4 regions of the Aminobacter sp. P4_D5 genome follow, and region 1 is predicted to be linked to each of the others. Evidence: riboswitches for the same ligand, from Rfam matches in the RefSeq annotation. Region 1 holds a riboswitch; each other region holds the start of a gene.
The links. A riboswitch is a leader RNA that binds a small molecule or an ion and turns the genes downstream of it on or off. The one in region 1 is predicted to bind cobalamin.

Region 1 (4,820 bases):
TTCCTTCATCTCATTTCACCTTTATCGGCAGGCCAGCGACCATGAACAGCACCTCGTCGGCACCGGCTGCCACCATTTGATTGAGCCTGCCGGCTGCATCGCGGAAGCGGCGGGCAAGCGCGTTGTCGGGCACGATGCCGAGCCCGACCTCGTTGGCAACGACGAACCATGGGCCGCGCGGCCGCGACAGCACCTCGGCGAGCCGGGCACTTTCCGCTTCCACGTCATGATCGGCCAGCATGTGATTGGTCAGCCACAGCGTCAGGCAATCGATGAGTACCGGTTCGCCATCGGCGACACTGTCGAGCGTTGCTATCAAATCAAGCGGCGCATCCATTGTTCGCCAGCCTTCGCCGCGCCTGGAGCGGTGGATATCGATGCGCTCGCGCATCTCGTCGTCATAGGCCTGCGCGGTGGCGATGTAACTCCATGGCGCAGGGAATGCGGTGATCAGCCGCTCGGCGTGCGCACTCTTTCCAGAGCGCGCACCGCCTAGCAAAAATGTCAGCTTCTTAGGCAAAGCTGCCGCGCAATGCGCCCTGCGTACCCATGAAACGCTGCCGCACAGCCCCCGCGACAGCTCCGAGCACCACCCAGAAAACCAGGTTGGTGATGGTCACGGCGACGACGAAGCTGTGGTGCAGGTCGGCCGGTATCGGCGAATCATGGCTTTCTGGCTGCGGCGCACCGATGATGTGCGGAGCAACGATCAGCGCGACGCCGAGGATGGCGAGCGGCAGCGACTGCTTGAAAGCGATCAGTGCCAAGCCGGCAGCGGTTGCCACCACCGTCATAGTCCACCAGATCTGGCGCGCGCCAAGGTCGGCCGCCGGCATGGCGGGCAACTCAGGTGGCAGCCCTAGGCCCGGCGCGAGTGTGAAGACAGCAAAGCCGGCAAAGCCCCAGAACACGCCCTGGCGCCAGTTGGCGATGCCGCCGGCAAATTCGGAAACCGCGACCAGGATCAGCGCGAATGCGACGCCGCTGACGATATTGGCCAGTGCCGAATAGGCGAAACGCTCAAAGCCGTCGGCGGGTGCCCAGGCTTCAGCTTCCTCTTCAGTGGGAGCCATGGCTTGCGCCGCAGGTGCTGACGTGGTCGCTTCAGTGCCAGCGGCTGGGGCCGCGGCATGCTCATGGCCGCCGCCGGCATTTTCGTAAGTTTCGGCCTTGAGGATCAGCGGAACGGTTGCATAGGTTTGGAGCGCGGCAAGGATCACGCCGGCCAATAGGCCGCTGATCGCCGCGATGAACACGACGTTGCGAAATACAGACATGGTTGGGGTGCCTTCGTTAGTGGCAGGGGAAAGCCATCGAGTGGCGATAGTCGTGGGCAGCGTTGTGCACCACGTCCATATGCGAGAACCCGAGGAAGCCAACAACGAAAAGGCCAAGCAGCGCCGCAAGCGCGAGCTGCATTGTGCGCGACTGCGAGGAAACGTCGGCGCCGATTGCAGAAACAGTAGTCATCTTAAAGTCCTTTCGCCCTCCACCCGAGGGCCTCGAGAAGTGTCCCTGTCGCCGGCAGGTCTCCTGGCTTGCGGATCGACACCCTTCCCCGCCTTCCCGAAGCAAGCTTCAGTGGCATTTGGGGAGAGCTAACCGCATACAGTTGCGGGGGCAGCCACGGCTTCGGACCTTCAAAAGGCCCTTACCGCATTCCCTCTTGATTCCGTAACGGAACCGACGACGCCACGACTATAGAAACAAATGCCTTGGGCGGCAAACCAAATTCCGACGCCGGGCGGTGCGAATGCGGCGTTTTGGCGATCAGCTCCGGGCCGCGATTCGTTCGGCCACCAGATGCTGCAGCCGCCACAGATGCCGGTCGTGGATGGCGCGCTGCTCGAGGTTCTTCACCACATTGTAGAGATAGTCCGCCGCCGAGCCCCAATGGCCGCAGGTTGTGGCCAGCCGTTCGACAACCTCGTCCTCGCCAAGTGCGCCGGCATAGGCCCGGCCGCCGCGATTGACGACGAAAGCAAGGGCGGTCAGCGGGCCGTCGTCGGTGACAAGGTTCAGCCAGCGCGGCTTGTAGGTCGAGGGCTTCAGCGTCATCTCGCGGCGGTAGAGCTTGTCGAGCTGTTCGCGCCTGTCGCCGTCCATGAGCCTGAGCGCCACGCCCTTGCACTGGCCGCCGCGATCCATGCCCATCATCAGTCCGGGCTGCTCTTTCGTTGCCCGCCAGCGGTTCATGCTGACGCAAAACGAACGATGCCAGCCGCGCGCCAGCGCCACCTTCTCTTCGGTGTGTTCGACCTCGGGCTTCCAGATCAGCGAACCATAGGCAAACAGCCATAGCGGGCCATTGCCGGGATGCTCGGCGAGCGTTTCATCGATCATCGCCTCATAGTCGGCGTCGTCGAGGTGCACTGCATCGGGGTCCGGGCCGGCATCGGCCACGTCGCGATAGCATCGCGCCACCAGCTCTTCGGTCAGCGACATCATGCGTCCGGTCATTTGCGCCACTTCAATTCTTAACCTTGTGCATGACTGGCCACACTGCTCTCTACCGCCCCGCTTCAACCATGATAGTGCTGCAGGGGCGCTGCAACACCTGAAAACGCCGAAGCGAATGGCCATGACGATGCATCCGAGCACTGAACAAGTTCAAGCCCCCTCGCGGCGCGTGTCGGTCATCGACATCGCCCGTGGCACAGCCCTCGTCGCCATGGCGATCTACCACTTCGCCTGGGACCTCGAATTCTTCGGTTACGCCGATCCGGGCATGACCGCCTATGGCAACTGGAAGCTCTTCGCCCGCTGCATCGCCTCAAGCTTCCTGTTTCTCGTTGGCGTCAGCCTTGTGCTGGCGCATGCCAAGGGCATTCGCTGGCCTGGCTACTTCAGGCGGTTGGCCATGGTGTCGGCGGCGGCATTGGCAATCACGGTCGCGACCTGGTTCGCCATGCCCGACAAGTTCATCTTCTTCGGCATCCTGCACCAGATAGCACTGGCCAGCGTACTCGGCCTCGCCTTCCTGCGCCTGCCGGCCCTGCTGACGCTGGTCATCGCCGCCCTGGTCATCGCAGCGCCCAATTATCTGCGCTCTGACGCCTTCAACCACCCGGCGCTTTTGTGGATCGGCCTGTCCACCTTCAATCCGCGTTCCAACGATTTTGTGCCGCTGTTTCCATGGTTTGGCGCCGTATTGACCGGCATTGGTGTTGCCGGTCTCGCGCTCAAGGCCGGTCTTTTCGAAAGGCTGGCGCGCCTTCAACCCGGCGCCTGGTCACGGCCGCTCAGCTTCTTCGGCCGCCACAGCCTGGCTTTCTACCTCATCCACCAACCGGTGATGATTTCGCTGGTCTGGGCCTTTGCCCAGATATTCCCCGCCCCGGTCGAAACGCGCGAAATTACCTTCCTCAAATCTTGCCAGCGCTCGTGCGAGCAAAGCCGCGACACGGATTTCTGCTCGCGCTACTGTGTGTGCATGCTCGACGAGTTGCAAAGGGATGATTCGTTCGTCCGCCTCTATGCCGCCGACCAGAGCCCGGAGCTTAAAGACCGTGTCGGGCAAACCGCGGCCATGTGCTCGACCAACACCGACAACCAGACGATACCAGGAGGAGCGCAATGACCGATCTCAAAGCCGCCGCCCCCAGCAGGGTTCCATGGCCGCCGATCGTCTACCTCCTGGCTATCGCGGTGGCTGTAGCCCTCGGACTGCTCTACCCCTTGCCTTGGCTCACCGAGCCGCTGTCGGACCTGCTCTACGCGGCCGGCTGGTTGGCTGTGGCCGGCGTGGTTGCGATCTATTACTCAGCCATGCAGACGCTGAAGCGCGCCAAGACCACGATCCGTCCCGACAGGCCGTCGGAGCATCTGGTCACCTCGGGCGCTTTTTCCTTCACCCGCAACCCGATCTACTTCGCCAACACGCTCTTGATGATCGCCATCGGCCTGATCACGGCCAGTGTCTGGTTCATCGTCCTTGCGGTGATCGCGGCCTTCGGCACGCAGAAGCTCGCCATTGTGCCAGAGGAAAAGCACCTGCAAGCCCGCTTCGGCAAGAAATACATCGATTACAAAAAGAAGGTCCGGCGCTGGATCTGATCAGCGCTCAGGTGTTGACGCCGAGTTCGACCAGCCGTTCGACACAGGATTCTTCGGCCTGATCGAGTTCGGCCAGCGTCTCCTCGAGGTCGCGGCGCTTCTGGCGCAGATCCTCACGCTTTTCTTCGATGCGCTTGATCATCAGCTTGAGTTGACCGACCTCGCCGGGGGGGGCGCGATACATCTGGATGATCTCGCGAATCTCGTTGATCGAGAATCCAAGCCGCTTGCCGCGCATGATCTGGCGAATGAGCTGCCGGTCAGACGGGCGGAACAGGCGAGTGCGGCCACGGCGGACAGGCTGCACCAGCCCCTCATCCTCATAAAAACGCAGCGTCCGCGTCGAAATGTCGAATTCGCGGGTCAATTCGGTGATCGAGTAATATTCCCGCATCGTCTCTCCACCCAGCCAGCGTCGCCGCGCCGCTTTCAAATCATGCCGCGCTAGCCGAGGCGATCATGCCATGCGACAGTATACGCCGCGCAGCCAAAAGGACCCTTTTTGGTCCTCAAGGAGTCTCGCACGCGACTTACGTAAAAGTCAATTGAACAACCTTACCTCGCAGCAGCGCCAAGATGCAGCCACCAGGTGGCAAGGCTGAGGAAGGCAAGGAAGCCGATGACGTCGGTGATCATGGTCGTGAAGATCGAGGACGAGATCGCCGGGTCCGCGCCAAATTTGTCGAGCAACAGCGGGATCAGGATGCCACCGAGTGCCGCAGCCAGCATGTTGAGCACCATGGCGGCGGCGATGACGAAGCCCA
Region 2 (4,820 bases), on a different contig from region 1:
ATGTCTTCGACATTGGTCTCGGCAAGATTGCGGTCGAGATTGCGCGCCAGATCGCCGTCGGTGATGATGCCGGCGAGCTTGCCATCTTCGTCAACGACACAGACGCAGCCAAAGCGCTTCTTGGACAGCGTCTTGACCGCCTCTGGCATCTTGGTGCCAACCGATACGATCGGCATTTCATCGCCTATGTGCATCAGGTCGCCGACCGGCATCAGGCTCGCGCCGAGCTGGCCACCCGGATGGAAGGTGCGGAAGTGGTCGGCGGTGAAGCCGCGCGCTTCAAGCAGGGCCACCGCCAGCGCATCGCCAATTGCCAATTGGAGCAGCGTCGAGGTCGTCGGCGCGAGCCCATGCGGGCAAGCTTCCGGGGCGCGCGGCAATGACAAGACGACATCCGCCTGACGTGCCAATGCGGAAGCGTCGCCGGCGGTAATGGCAATCAACGGGATCGAGAAGCGCCTGGAATAGGCAACAATGCCCTTGAGTTCGGCCGTCTCGCCCGACCAGGAGAGTGCCACGATCGCGTCTTCCTTGGTGATCATGCCGAGATCGCCGTGGATGGCTTCGGAGGGGTGGACGAAATAGGCTGGCGTTCCGGTCGAGGCCAGGGTCGCTGCGACCTTGGAGCCGATATGGCCGCTCTTGCCAACACCCGTGACGATGACCCGGCCGCTCAGTTGCCCGAGGGTCGAGACGGCTTGGGCAAATGGCTCCGCCAATACCCCTTCGAGCGCGGCAGCAAGCGCGGCCATGCCGGCCTGCTCAGTGGTGACGGTGCGGAGGGCGGAGGCGATCGACGCCTGCCGGTCCGGCTCTTTTTTCAGCGATCCAGCGTGCATGTCGCATGCGTTAGCGCGTCGAACGGTCCCTGTCCATGATTATCCGGCCCGAACGATGCGTCCCCGGGGTGGCGGGAAACGCTCCGTTAACCATGGCCATTTACCAGTTGGTAATTGCGGCGCCCATGCGTCGGCGAAGCAGTGGAAAAGATGGCGCAGATCAGGCCAGAGCAAAAAGGACCGTGGGGCAGTGCAGGACTGCGCGCCTTGCTGGCAACAGCAAGTCTAGCGACGTTGCTTTGCGCCACGCCTTTGCATGCTCAGGAAGCCGGCTTGCGCGGTACGTTTGCAGATGGAGACGCAACAGGTTCGCTGACGCGCAGGCCCATGGCCCAGCCGCAAACGCCCGAACCCCAAGATCAGGTCGCGGACTATCAGCCTGTCAGCCCCGGCGCCCTACCCGACCAGGCGGACGCAGCCGCAGAAGACAGCCTGTTCAGCGAGCCGCCCAACGCCGACAGCGCGGCGTCCGCTCGCCAGCCTACCACGGCCCGCCAACGTGCCGAAGAGGCGCGACGGCAACGCGCGGCCCCCACAAGGGCGCCCGCCACCAGGCCCGTTGCGCCAGCGGCGGAAGACGACATTACCACCGGCACCGTGCGCCAGGGTACCATCGACTCAGAAACCAGCGTGGAGAACGGCCCGGAATCCGCACGGCAAGCCGCCATCGAGGCACTTACGCCCCTGATCGATGCAACTCCCTTCGCGCCCACCGGCATCCGCGTCGGCAGTTTTGTGCTCAGGCCCAGCCTCGTGCAAGGACTGGAGGCGAGTTCGAACGCCGATTCGAGCCCGGACGGAAAGTCGGCGGTGCTGTCGGATACCGCCCTTCGGCTCAATGCCGCATCGGACTGGGAAAGCCATTCGGCGAACATCGATGCGTATGGCATCGTTCGCAAATCCCTCTCCGGGCAGGAGGTCGACGATCTCGCCGGAGGCATCAACGGCCGATTGCAGCTCGACCTCGCCGACGACCTTCGGGCCATCGCGCGTCTTGGCTACGATTTCCGCCCGGAATCGGCCACCTCCCCCGTCGTCATCGTCGGCACCGCCGAGCGGCCGACGCTCCACATCCTCGATGGCGAGCTTGGGCTGGAGAAGGATGTCGGCAAATTCCGCTTCGGCGTGGCCGGCGAGGCGACCAAGGAAACCTACAGCGACGCTCAATTGTCGGACGGCGCCACGCTGTCTCAGGAAGACAGGAATTCCACGCTCTACACAGGCAGGCTGCGCGCCGGCTACGAGATATCGCCTGCATTGACGCCATTTGGCGAGGTCGAATACGGACGCCGCGTCTATGATCTCCGCTTCGACACTGCCGGCTTCGAACGCTCGTCGAACAGGATCGGCGCACGCGCCGGCGTCGAATTGGACATGGGCGAGAAATTCGGCGGCGAGCTTTCGGCCGGCTGGATCAGCGAAAACTTCGATGACGAGCGCCTCAAGACCATTTCCGAACCGACATTTGCCGCCGACCTCAGATGGTCGCCGATCCGTGGCACCATCGTTGGCTTCAACGGCGCAACCTTCGTGGAAGGCTCGACCACTCCGGGCGAAAGCGGCTCGATTCTCTATGCTGGGCGTCTCAGCGTCGAGCGTGAAATCCGCGCGAACCTCACGGGCATGGCAGCCGTGGGCGCCGGTTGGCGCGACTATGCCGACTCCGAGGACCACGATCTGACGCTGACCGCCGAAGCAGGCATGACCTGGTGGCTCAACCGCTATGCCGGCCTCACCGGCAGGCTGCGCCATGAAACGTTCACCAGCACACTGCCCAACCGCGATAGCACGACCAACACAGTGTTCCTCGGGATGAGAATCCAGCGCTAGGATTCAGGGGCAACGAGTTCGGCGGCAATCGCCTTCAGCGCTTCTTCTCCGCCACCGGAAAACACCTCGCTCATGATGAGATCGGCCAGCGGCAGGCGGCTGCCCCAGCCATGCCTTTCAAGGTCGGGCTTTTGCGCGAATTCGGAGACCCGGCCAACGCAGAGATAAGCCACCGGCACGACATGATCTGGAATGCCTAGCAGCTGCTTCAGCGCCTCGCGGTCGAGGATGCTGACCCAGCCGACGCCGACACCTTCGGCACGCGCCGCCAGCCAGAAATTCTGCACGGCGCAAACGGTGCTGTAGAGATCCATTTCCGGATTGTGCCAGCGTCCAAGCGGCGAATTTTCCGAGCGGCTCCGGTCGCAGGTGACGACAAGGTTGAGCGGGGTCTCGCAGATGCCTTCGAGCTTCAGCTTGCGGTAAAGTGCCTGCCGTTCCTCGGCGATGTGCGGCAGTTCCTGCTGGCGCGCGGCGAAGAACAGGTCGCGCACTTTCTGCCGGCGCTCGGCATCGCGGAGGACGATGAAATTCCATGGCTGCATGAAGCCAACCGACGGCGCGTGATGGGCAGCCATCAGCAGCCGCGCCAGCAGCTCATCTCTCAGTGGGTCAGGCCGAAAATGGCTGCGCACGTCGCGGCGCGTGAAGATGGCGCGGTAGACGGCATCTTGTGCAGCTTGGTCGAAACAATTGGAATTTAAATGGTCAGCCGGCATCGCGTATCCCCTTGCGAGCAATCGATTTCCCCCGCCTGACCATGCGGAGGACGATTTCTGCCGGGCCGGTCTTCTGGCTCGAGTTCAACCCGTTGTCGGCACCTTCCCATTCAAGATGAACAGTGGCTTTTGCCGATACGGTCCCTCTTACAGCGTTGGGCACGCCACGGATTTGCACCGTGTTCCCGATTCTCCCGCATCGCTGCGGGCACCTGGCAGGACATGTCTATCTGGAGCAGGCCCCGATGGCCATCGCTCCGCGCGCCCAAAATTGACGCGCGGGCGACATTGCAGCCGCTTTAGCGGCCCGGCTTCATCTCGTGCAGCAAGCCTTCGATGACACCGGCCATGCTTTTGCTGAGATCCGAACGCGACAGGGCAAATGCGACATTGGCTTCGACGAAGCCTTCCGGCGAGCCGCAGTCGAAGGTGCGGCCGCGATAGTGGTAGCCGTAGAAACGCTGCTGCTTTTCAAGCTTCAGCATCGCGTCGGTGAGCTGGATCTCGTCGCCGGCGCCACGCTCCTGGCTTGCCAGGATGTTGAAGATCTCAGGCTGCAGGATGTAGCGGCCATTGATGAAAAGGTTGGAGGGTGCCGTACCCTGCTTCGGCTTTTCCACCATGCCTTCGATTTCGAAGCCGGTGTGGACGGCCTTGCCCTGTCCGACGATGCCGTATTTGTGCGTCTCGGCGGGATCGCACTCCTGCACGGCGATAATATTGCTGCCGGTTTCGGCGTAAAGCTCGACCATCTCGCGCATGCAGCTCTTTTCCGACTGCATGATCATGTCGGGCAAAAGCAGTGCGAAAGGTTCGTCGCCGACCAGTTCGCGCGCGCACCAAACCGCATGGCCAAGGCCAAGCGGCACCTGCTGGCGGGTGAAAGAGGTCTGGCCCGGCCCTGGCTGGAGCCGCTGCAGCCGTTCAAGCTGTTCGATTTTGCCGCGCTGTGCCAGCGTGTCGTAGAGTTCGAACTGGACGTCGAAATGATCTTCGATGACCGCCTTGTTGCGGCCGGTGACGAAGATGAAATGCTCGATCCCAGCCTCGCGTGCCTCGTCGACCACGTATTGAATCACCGGACGGTCGACAACAGTCAGCATTTCCTTCGGGATCGACTTGGTGGCAGGCAGAAAACGCGTGCCCAAACCCGCGACCGGAAAAACTGCCTTGCGAACTCTCTTCATGCTTCATCGTCCGATAGAAGATTACGGGTATCGAGAAGTGACATTGTCACGCCCGAATTGAGGAATACTGAACGCGATCACATATTCAGGGACAGGGGGCAAGACCACCGATCACGCGATCTTGATTGTCCCGCCCATTGGGGAGACAATCCCCAGGGGCGTTTTTCGTTCCCCAGGGGACCATGGTAAACTGATTGCTAACCGGCTTCGGCGATGAATCGACTTTCTGATCTCTCCAAGGAGGA
Region 3 (4,820 bases), on a different contig from region 1:
GACTGACGCGGAGAGGCGCGCGGTGCGATGCCGAAACGCTCGGCGTCATAGCGCGGCATCGAGATGTGCATCATCTCGACGGCGCAGCACGCCAGACCGAAGGTCATCCACATCAGCGAGCCGGTGCGCGCCCAGGTGATCAGCGCCTCGGACGAGGTGACAAGGAAACCCTTGTCGGAAAGCTCGCTGTTCAGGTCGCCAAAGAAGGCGTCGTCAGAACCGATGAGCTTGCCGGTGTTCGGATCGATGATGCCTTTCGGCTTCGGTGCGATCAGGGTGCCGGAGGCGTCGTTCAATCCCATTCCAGCGCTCCCTTTTTCCACTCATAGATAAAGCCGATGGTCAAAACGGCCAGGAAGATCATCATCGACCAGAAACCGAGCATGCCGATCTTGCTGAAGGACACCGCCCACGGAAACAGGAAGGCGACCTCGAGGTCGAAGATGATGAACAAGATGGAGACCAGATAGAAGCGAATGTCGAACTTCATGCGCGCGTCGTCAAACGAGTTGAAGCCGCACTCGTAGGCAGAAAGCTTCTCCGGATCCGGATTGCGATAGGCGACAAGGAAGGGCGCCGCGATAAGCGCAATGCCGACTAGAAGCGCCACACCGATGAAGATGACGATGGGCAGATACGAACTCAAGAGAGCGTTCATGCTGCGAATTCCGTTGGTGGCCTATCCACCCAGATTTACAGCACGAGGTCCGTTTCCGGAAGCGCGACAGATTCTCGCCGAGCCGGACGAAACGGTCGTGCTGCAATGCGGCGACGGTTAGCGCAGGCGGTCGGGCGAAGCAAGTCCAACCTTGTCCAAAACGAGGCAAACCCCACCGCTGGACCAAAATCCTGCGCGCGTGGCTCCTATTTGATTTCCTTCGTCTTTTACTCCACTTTAGGCTCCTGACAAGTCAGGAACCGCAGACCTGCTAGCGTTTGCAACAAAGATCGATTCTCGTACCCTTGCGTCACCTCACAACAGACTGCGATAGCTTGCCGCAATGAAGGAAAAAATCTCACTCCCCACCGCCCGCCGCATCGCGCTTGCGGCCCAGGGCTTCATGGACCCGCGCCCCACAGGCACGATCACGCGACGTCACCTGCAGCGTGTGCTCGACCGCCTCGGTCTGTTCCAAATCGACTCGGTCAGTGCCGTTGTGCGCGCGCACTACATGCCGCTTTATTCGCGCCTCGGCCCCTACCCGATGGCGCTGCTCGACGACGCCATGCAGTCGAGCAAGCGTCTGCTTTTCGAGTACTGGGCGCATGAAGCCTCGCTGTTGCCGCTAGAGACCTTTCCCCTGATGCGCTGGCGTATGGCGCGGGCTGAGGAAGGGATGTATGGCGGGCTTGCCAAGTTCGGCCGCGCGAACAGGCCTTACATAGAGGAGATTTTCCGCCACGTGGTCGACCGCGGCCCGATCGCCGCTTCCGAGATTGAAGGCGCCAAAGGTTCGGGCGGCTGGTGGGGCTGGAGCCGGGAAAAACACGCTTTCGAATGGCTGTTCTGGGCTGGCCGCATCACCACCCATTCGCGCCGTGGCTTCGAGCGACTTTATGATCTGCCCGAGCGAGTCTTGCCCGCGGGCATTTACAACAGTCCCATCCCTGCCCCGGCCGACGCGCATCGCGAACTGTTGCGAATCTCCGCCCGGGCCCATGGCGTCGCGACGGCCGCCTGCCTGCGTGATTACTTCCGCCTGTCGCCCGCCGAAATGAAAGGTCGCCTCGAAGAGCTGGTCGAAACGGGCGAACTGATTCCCGTCCGCGTCGAGGGCTGGGACAAGCAGGCCTACCTGCACGCCCAGGCCCGCATTCCACGTAAGGTCAGTGCCCGCGCCTTGCTCGCGCCGTTCGATCCGCTGGTCTTCGAACGCAGCCGCGCCGAAAGCCTGTTCGGCTTCCGCTACCGAATCGAGATCTACACGCCGGCCGAAAAGCGCCAGTATGGCTATTATGTCCTGCCCTTCCTGCTCGGCGAACGAATCGTCGCGCGCGTCGACCTCAAAGCTGACCGCCCAGCCGGTGTCTTGCGCGTCCATGCCGCCTATGCGGAGCCCTGCGCCCCGCCCGAAACGGCGGCCGAACTCTATGAAGAGCTGCAGCAGATGCGTGACTGGCTTGGCCTCGAAAGCATCAAGGTCACACCGGCCGGCGATCTCGGACCGGCGCTGAGCGACATTGCGGGTCGCTCCCTCACGTTGACTCCACCCCTCGCGAAAGCMTAAATCGACCCAGACGGTCTCCTCCCGGCAAGGGGAGGAGCTAAGAGGGAATGCGGTGCGGCGCTTTTGGCGTCAAATCCGCGGCTGTCCCCGCAACTGTAAGCGACGAGCCAAGACCGGTAACCACTGGGATGTCCTCCCGGGAAGGCGGCACGAAGGCGACGACTCGCGAGCCAGGAGACCTGCCGTCTGAAACATTGATCCGATCGCCTGGCGGGTGTCCCAGGCAAGGAGCCTGGTATTTTGGAACTCGACGACAATCTCTCTGTCGAAATTTTGGACGCATCCAGCGATGGCGCCGACCTGCGCGCCGCAGCGGATGTGACGATTCTCGTCTGCTCATCCTGCCGCGACGAAAACGGCTCGGACGCTCATCCCCGCGCAGGCGCCAAGCTCGCCGAATCCACACGCGCCGCCGCTGCACAAGAAGGCATCACGGTGCGCAGCGTCGAATGCCTCGGCAACTGCAAGCGCCGCCTGAGTGCGGCGATCCTGCGCGACGGCTCATGGAGCTACGTCTTCGGCGATCTCGCCATTAGCTCGGGCGACGACCTGATCACCGGCGCAAAACTCTTCGCCACCTCGACCGACGGCCTGATCCCGTGGCGAGGCCGTCCCGACAGCCTCAAGCGCGGCCTTGTCGCGCGCATCCCTCCCCTCGACCTCATCAAGGAAGACAAATGACCGCCTCCGTCGAACGCGTCCCCTGTACCGTCATCACCGGCTTTCTCGGCGCCGGCAAGACGACGCTGCTCCGCCACATCCTCGAAAACGCCAAGGGCAAGCGCCTCGCCATCATCGTCAACGAGTTCGGCGATGTCGGCATCGACGGCGAAATCCTCAAAGGCTGCGGCATCGACACCTGCCCGGAGGAAAACATCGTCGAACTGGCCAAYGGCTGCATCTGCTGCACCGTCGCCGACGATTTTGTCCCCGCACTGGACCAGATCCTGTCGCGTTCGCCACGTGTCGACCACATCCTGATCGAGACTTCGGGGTTGGCATTGCCCAAGCCGCTGATCCAGGCCTTCCAATGGCCCACGGTCAAGAGCCGCGTCACGGTCGACGGCGTCATCGCCGTTGTTGACGGCCCAGCGCTCGCAGAAGGCAAGGTCGCCGCCGACATGGACGCGCTCGCCGCCCAGCGCGCCCAGGACGAGACGCTCGACCATGATGATCCGGTCGAAGAAGTGTTTGAAGACCAGGTCGCCTGCGCCGACCTCATCATCCTGTCGAAAAGCGACCTGCTCGACGAGGCCGGCCTTGCGCGCGCCAACGCCATTGTCGGCGAGCACCTGTCGCGCGCCGTCAAGATCGTGCAGACCGCGCACGGCAAGGTCGACCCTTCGGTGCTGCTTGGCCTTGGCCTCGCTGTCGAAGACGACATCGAAAACCGCAAGACCCATCACGACGGCGCCTTCGACCACGAGCACGATGATTTCGACTCGTTCGTCATCGACATTCCTTCGATTTCCAACCCGGATGAACTGGCCAAGCGCGTCGCCACCGCCGCCGAGGAAGAAAACGTGCTGCGCGTGAAGGGCTTCGTCGAAGTCGGCGGCAAGCCCATGCGCCTGCTCGTCCAGGCTGTCGGTCCGCGCGTCAACCACTACTACGACCGCGCCTGGACGGCCGAAGACGACCGCCGCTCGCGTCTGGTGGTGATCGGCCTCAAGGGCCTCGACCGCCCGGCCATCGAGCGCATTCTTGTAGGCTGAGCCGGGCCAGATAGATGCACATCCTCACCACCACATCCGCCTCGCTCGACGATCTCGTCGAGCCTGTCGATCTCAGGCAAACGCCTGCGGATGTGGTGGCGTTGTCTTTCACCGACAGCGATCTCGCTGGCATCGCCGCCGCCTGGAAGGCGGACGCGGCAAGCCTGCCATCGATGCGGCTCGCCAGCCTGCGCGACCTCAGGCATCCGATGTCTGTCGACCTCTGGATCGACAGTGTAGCGGCGCACGCCAAGGTCATCATCGTCCGCATCCTCGGCGGTTATGACTGGTGGCGCTACGGTTGCGACCAACTCGCTGCCATGGCTCGAGAAAAGGGCATCGCTCTTGCGCTGCTGCCGGGCGAAAGCCACGATTCGGACTCGCGGCTGGTCGAAGGCTCGACCTTGCCGCGCACAGAACTCGACGCGCTGCTTGGCTATTTCCGCGAAGGCGGACCGGAAAACATGAAGGCGCTGGTTGCGCGCCTCGCAGGACTGGCGAGCGCGGAAGCGAAAGCCGATGCCAATGCACCGGTGACGGTGCCCAAAGCCGGTTTTTACGATCCGGCGCGAGGCGTGGTCGAATCCCCCTTCTCCCCGTTCACGGGGAGAAGGTCCTGGCAGGGGGACGAGGGGCAGGAGCCAACGCTCGACGCCCTTGCGCCGCCCCTCATCCGCCCCTTCGGGGCACCTTCTCCCCGTGAACGGGGAGAAGGTGATATCGTCCCCATCCTGTTCTATCGCTCGATGCTGCTGGCAGCCGATGTCGCCCCCGTCGACGCACTGACCGACGCACTCATCCGCCAAGGCATCCGGCCCGTCCCGATCTTCGTATCAAGCCTGAAGGACAAGGAATCGCTCAGCTTTGTCGAGGCGGC
Region 4 (4,820 bases), on a different contig from region 1:
TCCCCTGATGTTGCTGGCCGCAGCTTGGAGGATCCGAGCCGCTTCAAGCGTGAAGGGAGCACCACAGATCGTGTAGCCGGAGGGTACGGTGACCGATCTTCCTGAGGCAGCGATGGCGCGATAGGCCGGGTGGACAAAGTTCTCTTGCGCAAGCGCAGGAGCCCCGTAGGACGTGTTTCCGTCGGCGATCAGGTCAGGCTGGGCGAGGACGAGCATTTCCAGCGGCAACCGAGAGCTTCCAGACAGGCCGAGCTTGTTCGCGAGGTTGGCCAGGCCCGAAAGCTTGACGACCTCGTCTACCAGCGTGCCGGCGCCTGACGTGTAGCTATTGGCATAGTAGGTGGCTACCGTCTTGCCTGAGGGTGGTTCCTTCTCGAGCTGGGCGATGCCCTTGTCGAGTTCGCCGACAAGTTCGGCTGCCCGGTCCTCCCTGGCGAGGACCTTACCCATTCGAAGGATGTTCGCACGGATGTCGGCGATCGAACTGTCGGGAGCGAATTCCTCGACCCGGATGCCCAGGCGCCGAAGCAGTTCCACCGTCGTTCTCGTGGTGTAGGTGCCTGCCAGCACGAGGTCGGGCTGCATCAGGAAGACCTCCTCCGCGAGACCATGATTGACGGCAATCCCAGCCGCCTTATCGAAAAGAACGGAGGTGCTGGGATCGCTTGCCATGTAGGAGACCGAGTGCAGCTGTTCCTTGTCTGCAATCAGCATGGCCAGCTGATCGGTGCACACGTTCATCGAAACCACGCGGCTGGGGCCGTCGGCTGCTTCTGCCGCAGGTGCAAAGGCCGCCAGAACGAGCGCGCCAGCGAATGAGCACAGCCATTGATGAAGGCTTGCTCTTGAAAGGCAGCAGGGAGACATCCGCATCATCTCAAAACTGGCGCGTGAAGCTGAGGTTGATGGTCCGTCCTGGCGCTCGATAGTCGGTGACGGTTGAATACTGCTCATCGAATAGGTTCTCGACCGAAAATTTCAGGCTCGATCTGTCATCAAAGGCATAGTCGGCCGTGAAGTCCACGGTGACATAATCCGGCAGCTTGACCGTGTTTGCGGCATTGGCATAGCGCGGGGAGGCGTAAAGCAGCTTGGCCGTGAGGTTGAGCTGCTCGGTTGCCCGGTAGCCGATCTCCGCCGTGGCCTTGAACCGGTCGCGGTAGGGAATGTAGAGCCCGTTGTCTTGGTTCTTTGGCTCGCGATAATCGATCGTAGCCTTGCCGCTCCAACTGTCGCTGAATTGGTGAGACACCGAAGCCTCTACGCCCGAAACCTTGGCTCTGGCGACGTTGAAGGGGAGGTACGTTGGGGGATTGGACGCGATCGCGTCGGTGAGCCAGGTCTGGTAGAGGGCTACGTCAACCGTCGTGTCGACCGTCGGCCGCCAGTTCAGGCCGATCTCGTAGGAACGAGACTTTTCCGGCTTGAGGTTTGGATTCGAGTAGCCCGGGTAATAGAGGTCGTTGAAGGTCGGGGCACGGAAGCCTGTGCCGTAGGACGCTCGCGCGATGAGATCCGGAACGATTTCCCAGCTGGCACCGAGATTGTAAGTCGTCGCATCGCCGAACTGTTCATTGTGATCATAGCGCAGGCCGCTATCGATGGTGAGTGCGCCATACTCGACCGAATACTGCCCGAAGACCGCGACCAGATTGCGGGAGTCGACACCGAAGTCGACGGTCGAGTCCACGCTTTCGCGATAGGCTTCAGCACCGCCAGCAACGACATGCGTTGCGTCCCCAAACTCGAAGGATTTCTCCGTCGATGCGAAGATTCCGAAGCGCTGCGTGTCAAACTCGCTGTTGCCAACAACACCATCACGGAAGTTGGTCGAACGGTCTAGGCCGCTGGAAACCTCGACAGTCGAATTCCAGCTGTCCGAATGCTTCAACGTGGCGCCGATCTTTCCGGCGAAGGTATCGGTGTCGACCTCGTTGAACGACGGAAACGAATTGTCATACTCCGTCCGGCCACGGGCAAAGAGGCCATCTGCGTAGAGCCGCCCCCAGTCGTAGGATTTGGCGACAGAGAAATTTAGCGAGCCCTGCAGGAAGCCGTCATCATCGGGTTCATGACCCCATGCCAAAGGGGTCGTGAAGTCATAGCCTTGGGTGCCGAGAAGGCTGCCGCCCACAGCGTATTCAACGCCGCCTGCCGTCTGGCCACGCACGTTGCCGGATACATGTGCTCCCCAGGGATATGTTACCCCCGTTGTAATCGATCCGCAGCGATCGCGTCCGTCGTCGCACTTGCCGCCCTGCCTGGTGATGATGTTGATCACGCCGCCAATGGCATCTGCGCCGTATTGGGCCGAATGCGGACCCTTCGCGATTTCGATACGCTCGATCGCGGAGAGCGGGATGTTGAAGATCGAGCTTATTCCGCTGGTGGCTGAGGCCGTACGCACGCCATTGACGAGCACGAGTGTCTGCCCCGAGGACATGCCCCGAAGATAGACATTTGTTGCGGAGCCTTGGCCGCCATAACCGATGATCGAAACGCCGGGATAGCGCTTGAGGAGCGAGGGCAGATCGGGCGCAGCCGATCCCTTGATCTCGTCTTCATCGATGACCGTGACGGAGGAGGTAGCCCGCACAAGCGAACTTGCGCGGCGAAGAGGCGTGGTGATCACCAGCCTATCGAGCAGGGTCGGCCCTGATGAAGGCAGCTCTTGCGCGTAGGTGTGACCGGGAAGTGCCAGCGACAGTGCGCCGGCGGCAATAAGTAGTCTCTGCAATTTTGCCCCCAAATGGTTCGGGTGGCGCGGTTAGGGCGCGCCAGTTTCTCCAAACCGCAGGCAGGCAGGTGCAGGGATGCAATTCACCCTGCGGCCCTCCGCATGCGGCAACACTTTTCAATGTCACCGCCACGAGCGACCGCGCCTGTCCGCACCCCGTGGACAAAGCATGGGTGACTGGAACGGGCAGGTCTCCTGACTTCCGTGTCTCAGCCTTTCTCCGCCTTCCCGACCGCATAACGTGCGCTCAGTGGCATGTTGGAGAAGGCTCAACGGTTACAGTTGCGGGGGCAGTCGCGGATTCGGCCAGTGGCCTCACCGTGTTCCCTTTTCATCCACCTCTCGGCGGAACCAATTCCGAGTCGGAAAATAGCCAGCGCGCCGAAGTTGTCAATTGGAGGGGTATCGGAATTCTTGCAGCGAGTGCATCTCATTTGTCGTAGGCAAATTGAAAGGCGTCAAATTCGGGTCTAATCCAGTTATTGCTGCCTAACTGGGACTTGTTTTCTGTATTATTTGCCAGGCATGGGCCTTCATGCTGCAGGTATAGTATTCTGTATTTGCGGAGAATTATGACAGCGACCGATGCGACGCGCCCGCCGCGACGCACGTTCAGATAAGTGGCGTAGATCCACAGATACGGCCAGTCGCCTTCGATTGGCCGGGCCAGGAAGGCCTGACCTTGTCGTGGTCTCTTCGCACAGCCACGTGACCTGGCTCTCGGAAATACTGCTCATGCCCATCGCCATGACCGGATCGTGGACCGAGCGCGTCGAGATGCGGCTGCCCCACGCCCCATCAGTTTTCTAGCTCCAAAATTGCATGACTGCGTCCGCAGGCGCTCGTAGTCACGATGGCTGGGCGTGGTGCGGATTGGTCGGATGGCGCGGTAGAAGAAATAGCAAAATCAGATGGTTACGCATCTCTGTTAATTTTTTTATAGATGCCTATCAGGCATTTCACATGAAATCTAATAGGAATTTTACGGTTGCGGGCTCGTGCCAAACGTACCAAAGCCCGTGCTCGAATAGCGACGTTGCCCGACCCACCCAACTTCCCGGCGAGTATCCCTAACCACTGTGCTCGGTCATTGCGACTCGCACGGAGATCAAAGAGTTTTCGAAGGGGGGCAGCAAAGAGCCTCGGGTTTCAGCGGCATAACGTTCACCGAACAGTTCGAAATTCTTGCCGCACAATTGGCCTCGGATCAGGCGCTCTCTGCGCCTCCACTCAGCCGTTGCAACTGCCCTTTCTCGACGGCATGCTGAGTCTTATGAAACCCTCCACGCCGCGCGAAGCCTTAACGGAGGCGGTACTCGTACTCGACCGTGGTGATCTGAAACGTGCTGGCCCTTTCCCAAAGGCGACAAAAGATCGACTTCGTCCGCCGGCCTATGTATCCAGCCAACCAGGCGTCGGTTCGGGCAATGGAATGGCGTCGAGCAATGACCGTGTGTAGTCGGAATGTGGTGCCTCGAAAACGCGACTGCATGGGCCTTCCTCCGCGACCCTGCCTCCCTCCAGGACTATTACCCGATCGCAAATGGCGCGAATGACGGACAGGTCGTGGCTGATGAAGGCAACCGCGAGGCCCATTTCGCGACTGAGCTCGGCGATTAGGGCGAGCACCTGCGCCTGCGTCGACACGTCCAGGCCCGATACGACTTCATCGGCAAGCACGAAATCCGGCTGCATCACCACCGCGCGCGCGATGCCGACCCGCTGACGCTGTCCACCCGATAGTTCGTGCGGGTTCCTCTCGAGCGCTGAAGAAGGAAGGCCGACACGTTCAACGATACGCGCTGCTTGCCGGAGGGCATCCTTGGCGTTCGGCGCGAGACCGTGCAGGAGGAGGGGGCCTGTCAAAATCCTGCGAATGGTATGCCGCGGATTAAGGGAGGACATGGGGTCCTGGAAAATCATTTGCATGCGCCGCCTGAGCGGCCGCATGGCGGCTTCATCGAAATTCGTTATGTCCTTGCCATCGAACGTGATGGTGCCGGCGGTTACGTTGATGAGGCGCAACAGAGCGCGCCCCAGCGTCGTCTTGCCCGATCCGGATTCGCCAACGATACCCAGCGTC

Region 2: another riboswitch for cobalamin. It lies ahead of bluB (5,6-dimethylbenzimidazole synthase); the one in region 1 lies ahead of AC1DWF_RS06525 (CbtB domain-containing protein).
Region 3: another riboswitch for cobalamin. It lies ahead of AC1DWF_RS11285 (DUF1636 family protein); the one in region 1 lies ahead of AC1DWF_RS06525 (CbtB domain-containing protein).
Region 4: another riboswitch for cobalamin. It lies ahead of AC1DWF_RS25575 (TonB-dependent receptor domain-containing protein); the one in region 1 lies ahead of AC1DWF_RS06525 (CbtB domain-containing protein).

What each region holds. Positions count from the first base shown of each region.
Region 1 is NZ_JBFUIP010000018.1:13,882-18,701, reverse strand. It holds gene cobO (cob(I)yrinic acid a,c-diamide adenosyltransferase) at 1-9, opposite strand, end outside; gene cobU (bifunctional adenosylcobinamide kinase/adenosylcobinamide-phosphate guanylyltransferase) at 11-520, opposite strand; gene AC1DWF_RS06530 (CbtA family protein) at 513-1,277, opposite strand; gene AC1DWF_RS06525 (CbtB domain-containing protein) at 1,294-1,470, opposite strand; cobalamin riboswitch at 1,507-1,703, opposite strand; gene AC1DWF_RS06520 (gamma-glutamylcyclotransferase) at 1,771-2,460, opposite strand; gene AC1DWF_RS06515 (acetyltransferase domain-containing protein) at 2,582-3,580, shown strand; gene AC1DWF_RS06510 (methyltransferase family protein) at 3,577-4,056, shown strand; gene AC1DWF_RS06505 (MerR family transcriptional regulator) at 4,064-4,450, opposite strand; gene mgtE (magnesium transporter) at 4,612-4,820, opposite strand, start outside.
Region 2 is NZ_JBFUIP010000039.1:882-5,701, reverse strand. It holds gene AC1DWF_RS11005 (KpsF/GutQ family sugar-phosphate isomerase) at 1-839, opposite strand, end outside; gene AC1DWF_RS11000 (outer membrane beta-barrel protein) at 990-2,669, shown strand; gene bluB (5,6-dimethylbenzimidazole synthase) at 2,666-3,388, opposite strand; cobalamin riboswitch at 3,435-3,619, opposite strand; gene galU (UTP--glucose-1-phosphate uridylyltransferase GalU) at 3,688-4,575, opposite strand.
Region 3 is NZ_JBFUIP010000040.1:20,563-25,382, reverse strand. It holds gene AC1DWF_RS11300 (NuoB/complex I 20 kDa subunit family protein) at 1-302, opposite strand, end outside; gene AC1DWF_RS11295 (NADH-quinone oxidoreductase subunit A) at 293-658, opposite strand; gene AC1DWF_RS11290 (winged helix-turn-helix domain-containing protein) at 1,002-2,228, shown strand; cobalamin riboswitch at 2,223-2,429, shown strand; gene AC1DWF_RS11285 (DUF1636 family protein) at 2,469-2,909, shown strand; gene cobW (cobalamin biosynthesis protein CobW) at 2,906-3,943, shown strand; gene cobN (cobaltochelatase subunit CobN) at 3,958-4,820, shown strand, end outside.
Region 4 is NZ_JBFUIP010000166.1:6,114-10,933, reverse strand. It holds gene AC1DWF_RS25580 (ABC transporter substrate-binding protein) at 1-867, opposite strand, end outside; gene AC1DWF_RS25575 (TonB-dependent receptor domain-containing protein) at 878-2,737, opposite strand; cobalamin riboswitch at 2,906-3,108, opposite strand; partial or broken gene AC1DWF_RS25570 (transposase) at 3,306-3,516, opposite strand; gene AC1DWF_RS25565 (ATP-binding cassette domain-containing protein) at 4,130-4,820, opposite strand, start outside.